DNA from 2 places in the Lysinibacillus capsici genome. Region 2 is predicted to be linked to the other one. Evidence: riboswitches for the same ligand, from Rfam matches in the RefSeq annotation. Region 2 holds a riboswitch; the other holds the start of a gene.
What was found. Region 2 has a riboswitch for cyclic di-AMP ahead of LCP48_RS01780 (APC family permease). Riboswitches for the same ligand answer to the same signal wherever they lie in the genome.
Positions count from the first base shown of each region.

Region 1: it holds a riboswitch for cyclic di-AMP, as region 2 does, so the genes downstream of both, LCP48_RS15725 (TrkH family potassium uptake protein) here and LCP48_RS01780 (APC family permease) in region 2, are expected to answer to the same signal.

Region 1 covers NZ_CP084108.1:3,195,858-3,199,285, reverse strand. The annotation lists gene LCP48_RS15730 (potassium channel family protein) at 1-652, opposite strand, end outside; gene LCP48_RS15725 (TrkH family potassium uptake protein) at 678-2,015, opposite strand; cyclic di-AMP (ydaO/yuaA leader) riboswitch at 2,131-2,272, opposite strand; gene rpsU (30S ribosomal protein S21) at 2,525-2,698, shown strand; gene LCP48_RS15715 (NfeD family protein) at 3,006-3,428, shown strand, end outside.
Region 2 covers NZ_CP084108.1:354,014-357,441, forward strand. The annotation lists gene LCP48_RS01770 (PepSY domain-containing protein) at 1-388, shown strand, start outside; gene LCP48_RS01775 (PepSY domain-containing protein) at 479-1,003, shown strand; cyclic di-AMP (ydaO/yuaA leader) riboswitch at 1,191-1,340, shown strand; gene LCP48_RS01780 (APC family permease) at 1,459-3,282, shown strand.

The DNA.
Region 1 (3,428 bases), 1.8 Mb from region 2:
GGATATTTGAGAATAAGCTAAGATCTTTTCGATGACCAATCATTACTAATAAATCTTCCTTTTCAATAATTTGCTCAGGAGAAGGGGAGATAATAATTTCTCCCTCGCGCACAATTGCAATTACACTGACGTTATATTTTGCACGCAAGTCTAAGTCACGAAGGTTTTGTCCAGCCATTTTGGAAGGAATCATAATTTCTTCAATACTGTATTCCTTTGATAATTCGATATAATTCAACATATTTGGGGATAGGAGTTGATTAGCCACACGTTCACCCATATCTCTTTCTGGGTAAATAATCCAATCAGCTCCTACTTTATCTAACACTTGCCCATGTCTTTTACCCAGTGCCTTTGCAATCACTTTTTTGATCCCTAGCTCTTTTAATAAAGAGACGGTTAAAATACTAGATTGCATATCATTACCGATCGCCACGATAACACAATCGAAGTTACCAATACCAATCGATTTTAAGGCTTTTTCTTCTGTTGTATCTGCAACCACAGCGTGAGTCACATAGGGTTCGGCATCCTCTACCCTTTCTTCATTTATATCAATTCCTAATATTTCCTGTCCAGCTTCATGCAATCTGCGAGCGACGCTTGTTCCGAATCTACCTAAGCCAATCACAGCGTATTGTTTAATGGTCATAGCGTTTTGCCTTCCTCTCATTTGGTTATCCAATCATAATATTTCCTTTTGGGTGGCGGAAACTCTCTTTTTTTCTTCGTTTTGCAATGGCAAAAGCAATGGTTAGTGGTCCTACTCTTCCTGCGAACATGGTAATAACCAGAAGAAGACGACCAGCAGGTGTTAGATCTGGGGTTAGGCCCATCGAAAGACCAACAGTACCAAATGCAGAGGTAGCCTCAAATAAATACATCATAAAGCTATGATGCTGTTCCGTGATACTGAGAAGAATCGTCACGACTACAACAATTAATCCTCCACACATTGTAACCGTCAAAGCCTTTAAAATAGTTTCAGTGACAATTCTACGTTTAAAGAGAACGACATCTTCTTTTCCTCGAATTTGTGACCACATAGTAGCCACTAAAACAGCAAAGGTTGTGATTTTAATACCTCCAGCAGTCGACCCAGAGCCTGCCCCAATAAACATGAAAATGATCATTAAAAATAATGTAGAATGCGTTAAGTCTCCAATAGCCAGTGTATTGGAGCCAGCAGTTCGTGGTGTAACCGCTTGGTAAAGGGAACCTAACACTTTACCCCATTCGGATAATGATCCAAGTGTCTTTTGGTTGCCATACTCAAACAAAAATATCAAAATGGTTCCACTAGCAGTTAGCAAAAGTGTGGTTACTAAGACTATTTTTGAATGGACAGAAAGCCTTTTAGTCACACGATATTCATACAATTCATTCATAACAATAAAGCCTAATCCACCGATTGTAATAAGAGCACAGATGGTGAAAACAACAAAGGGGTCATCAACATAGGCAGTCATTCCGTTAAAGCCACCCATTAAATCGAAGCCAGCGTTGTTGAAGTTGGATATGGCATGAAAAAATCCAAAATAAAGGGCCTTTCCAATGGGCATATCAAAAGAAAAACGAATCGATAGAATAAGACCACCAATTATTTCAATACATGCTGTAAAAAGCAATATTCTTTTTACTAATCGAACAAGACCAGCTATGGAGATATTATTAAATGCTTCTTTAAGCAGCAGTCTTTCTTTTAATGAAATTTTCTTTCCAAGCAGTAAAAATAATAATGTGGCAAATGTCATAAATCCTAAACCGCCAATTTGGATTAAGAATAAAAGAACCACTTCGCCAAAAGTAGAGAACGTATCACCTGTATCAACTACAATTAATCCAGTGACACAAGTAGCTGATGTAGCAGTGAATAAAGCATCTAAAAAGGGCAAACCCTTCCCATCCTCTGTAGAAAATGGCATTGTTAAAAGAAACGTCCCTATGGCAATAATGAGAGCAAAGCCCAATACGAGAACTTTTGGAGGGTTTAATGCTCTTTTAAAATTGTTCATTTTATTTTCCTCAATTCTGAATAGTAAACAACTGTTTGTTAAATGGCATAATAAAAAGACCTACGATAAGAGCATGAAAATGACAGAAAGCATGCTCATAATGGTGGTCAATAACGACCTCCTTCGCTTTAGCCGACGAAGTTAGCTGACGGGTAGGATGGCGAAAGAGCTTTCTCATCCCTTCTGCTAAAGCAGAATTAACCCCAAAAAATTGGTTCCTCCGTTCTCAAATAGTTGAGATTTGGCCGATATGAAATTGAATGTGATTATTCTACGCCCTTATTCTATTTTTTGTAAACCCCTTAATTGTTAGGAAAATGTAATTATTTTTATTGTGGGCGATTTCTGTATGAATAATTCGAGCAAAAATAAAACCAAAAATTCACTTGATAATTTCGCATACTTTCTATTGACCATTATTAGACAATACGATATAATTTTTTAGTACACAACAGAAGGTGATTTGCCTAATTGTGTATTGACGTGTGTTCGGAGGGAGGGAAAGAGAGATGTCAAAAACTGTCGTTCGCAAAAACGAATCGCTTGAAGATGCTCTTCGCCGCTTCAAACGTACTGTATCAAAAAGTGGTACAATTCAAGAAGTTAGAAAGCGCGAGTTCTACGAAAAACCTAGCGTAAAACGTAAAAAGAAATCAGAAGCTGCACGTAAACGTAAGTGGTAATTTAATTTCCCATTAAAAATCCCTACGTTCATAACACGCAATTGTATGATTCACTGAGCAGACAAAGTTATACCTGAAATTAATCACATTTTTGATTAATTTCAGGTATTTTACATTGCTCAACTTTACGTACATATGAAAAAGCCGAATGAATTCACTTTGATTCATACGGCTTTTTTGCACATACTGTTGGTAATTGCATTAGATCGAATGATAAATAAGTGAATAAATTTTTAAGATTTGTGAAACTTTTCGCATGATTGACCGTATATACAGAGGAGAGGCATGTTAGAAGGGAGGGGAAAAGATGCGAAAACGGAGAATCCTCAGCTATTTACTAGTGATATGGATGACTTTTTTGTTAGCGTTTCCATTAACTTCGGCTTTTGCCAGTAATAAGGTTTATCATGTTCTGATTCATAATGAAGTAGAACGAGGACTTCATGCATTTTTAGAACGAGCTTTTAAAGAGGCTGAAGAAAACAATGCAGAGGCGATTATCTTAGAAATACATACGCCTGGCGGTTTTGTGAATGCGGCCAATGATATCGCCATGCTTATGGATGCAACGCAAATAAGGACGATTGCTTATATTAATAAGGATGCGCACTCAGCAGGAGCTTTTTTAGCCTTACATGCGGATGAGATCTACATGGTTCCAAATGGAACAATCGGTGCAGCGGCAGTTATCGATTCAGCAGGTAATGCGGCCGACCTAAAGGCTAATAGC
Region 2 (3,428 bases):
AACAGAAAAGCAGATCAGACAAATGGTTAAAAAGGAATATGGAGATGTAGAAAGCGTTATGCTTACAGACTCCGTTTATACTGTACGTGTTGAAAATAAGAAAATTCAAATGGATTTAACCCTTGATGGTTATACTGGCGAACTACTGGCAGAGAAAAAGGTTGAGCCACAAGAACAACCTATCGAAGAGCCTATTATTACTGAGCAACAGGCTATTCAAATAGCTCTTAAGCAATTAAAGGGTGAAGTGGATTCAGTTGATTTTGAAGAAACCTCAGAGGGTGGATACTATTTAGTTGAGATTGAAACGCAGGAGGACGAAGCTACATTTCAAATTCATGCTGTTTCAGGAAAAGTACTGTCTGTAACATGGGATGACGATCATTAAATCATTCTCATGAAATTCTAATGTTCCTCTTATAGTTCTATCATCTTCACTTGGTAAGCTAAGTTTAGATAAAACAAAGGAGAGATGAACATGAAAAAAATGATAATGATTCCAGCACTAGTAATTACTCTTGGAGTGGGTGCAGCGATTGGCTCGACGACTTTATTATCAGGAAATGCCCAAGAAAAAAAGGTCTTATCCATGCAGGAAATTGAGAAGAAAGCGCTAGCGGTAGTGGATGGTACAGTTGCCAATATCGAATTTGACCAAAATCAGTTTAGCTCTATTTATGAAGTAGAGGTGTATACAGATACAGAAGAATATGATTTAAAATTTGATGCTTATAGTGGGAAATTACTCAAGCAGAAAAAGGAACGTCTAGATGACGATGATTGGGATGATCATATTCCTGCTACGACTGCTACAACAAAAATAATTACAAAAGAGCAGGCTGTCAAGACAGCCCAAACAAAAGCAAAGGGTAAAGTGACAAAAATTAAACTTGATGATGGTGTATATGAAATTGAATTAAAAGACGGTCAATATGAATACGAAGTAGATGTGGATGCAGTCTCTGGGAACATTATAAATTTTGAACAAGGCTTTGATGACTAATTTAATGAGCTGTCTTAAAGGGAGAACATACCTTTAAGGCAGTTTTATTGTTTTTATTGTGGGTATTTACTAGATATTCAGGAAATTTACTTTAAGAAGTGGTTATTTATATGTTCAAAAAAGAAAAATTTTCTTCTTTACTTTTTCAATTAGCAGGCGTACTATGACATCATTATAAAAGTTTCAAATTTCTAAATCGCTGAAGCAACTAAACGCGGGGGAACCAATTTTGATGGATGGCATAGCCATTCTTGGGGTGAATCTCTTCCTTTTGGAGGAGTAGGGCTACTCAGGCCCGAATCCGACAGCTAACCTCGTAAGCGTTAAGAGCAGAAAGGTGGAGCTTGGCAGACGGATGAGCGTCTACAAGTCTTATTTAGTGATGACTTGTAGGCGTTTTTTGATGTCATTTAGAAAGGCGAAACACATTCTATGAAACTAGAAGGTGTTTATCAATGAAATCCTCATTCAAACGTTATGTAATCGGCAAACCATTAAGATCCGATGCGTTAGGGGAACAAAAGCTAAGTAAAACAAAGGCATTGGCTATATTATCGTCAGATGCATTGTCGTCAGTAGCCTATGGACCAGAACAAATTTTAATTGTTCTGATGACGGTAGGTACAATGGCTTTTTGGTATACTTTACCTATTGCCGCTGGAGTGGTTATTCTACTCGTGGCATTGATTTTATCCTATCGTCAAGTTATCTTCGCCTATCCACATGGGGGAGGCGCTTATGTCGTATCACGAGAAAATTTAGGCGTGAATGCAGGTCTTGTTGCAGGGGGTTCTTTGCTTGTTGATTATATTTTAACGGTAGCAGTAAGTGTGTCGGCTGGGACAGATGCCATTACATCTGCATTTCCAAGTCTTCATGCTTATAATGTACCCATTGCTATTATATTTGTGATTTTCTTAACGATTTTAAACTTGCGAGGTGTAACAGAGTCAGCCTCTATCTTGGCTTACCCAGTTTATCTATTTGTAGGCGTTATGGTGTTGCTAATCGGGATTGGGCTCTATAATGTGGCAACTGGACAGGTGCCTGCAGAGTTACATCCAAAGATTGGTACACCAGTGGCAGGGATTAGCCTATTTATTTTATTAAAGGCATTTGCATCAGGAAGTTCAGCGTTAACAGGAGTAGAGGCTATTTCTAACGCAATACCTAATTTTAGAAATCCTGCTCCAAATAATGCTGCTAAAACGCTTTTAGTAATGGGCGCCATTTTAGCCGTTTTATTCATCGGGATTGTTAGTCTAGCTTATTTTTATGGCGTTGCACCAACAGAAGAAGCAACAGTCGTTTCCCAACTAGCAGAAGCTAGTGTTGGTCGGAATTTTCTTTATTATATTGTCCAGGGGACAACTGCAATGATTTTAGTACTTGCCGCAAACACAGGGTATTCAGCATTTCCCTTGCTTGCTGTGAATTTATCGAAGGATGGTTTTATCCCAAGAATCTTCCAAATCCGAGGGGACCGTCTTGGCTATTCAAATGGTATTTTAATGCTAGGTATTGCTGCCATTGTTTTAATTATACTTTTTGACGGGGCCACAGAGCATTTAATTCCGCTCTATGCAGTAGGCGTATTTATTCCCTTTACATTAGCGCAAACGGGGATGATGAGAAAATGGTGGCGCGAAAAATCTAAAGGCTGGGTAGCAAGATTTACGATCAACACAATTGGGGCCGCTATCTCTTTCATCGTGGCAATGATGTTTTTTGTGACAAAAATGCCTCAAGTTTGGCCGGTGTTTATCTTTTTACCAATTATTATTTTTGTATTCCATCGCATTAAGCAACATTATCAAGCTGTTGGAGAACAGTTAAGGTTAAATCATGAGGAACTGGCTACTATTGAGGGGAATGTTTTCATTGTGCCAGTAGCTGGCATAACAAAGGTGGTTGAAAACTCCCTACATTATGCCAAATCACTTAAGGTTGATAAAGTGATAGCCTTTTATGTAGCTTTTGACCAAGCAGATGCAAAAGCTTTTGAAGAGAAGTGGAATGCCTGGCAACCTGATGTACGATTAGTTACCTACTATTCACCATATCGCAGCATTACACAGCCATTAATTAAATTTATTGATAAAGTAGAACATCAATGTACGAAGACAGGTCATAAAGTAACGGTTGTTATCCCTCAATTCTTACCGAAAAAAGGGTGGCATCATATGCTACACAACCAATCGAGTCTTCTCATTCGTACATCATTGTTATTTCACAGAAATGTCGTCATTATGACAGTACCGTTCCATTTATCAAAATAATGCTAGCAAGCTAGAAAATAGTCTGTTATAATCAGTACGTTGATTGAAAACACGAACGTTTACAATTAAAAAGTTCCAGAATACCATTAAATTCCGAAAAATCAAACTTTTTTTGGTGAGAGATAGTAGCTCTTGCCGAATAAAGT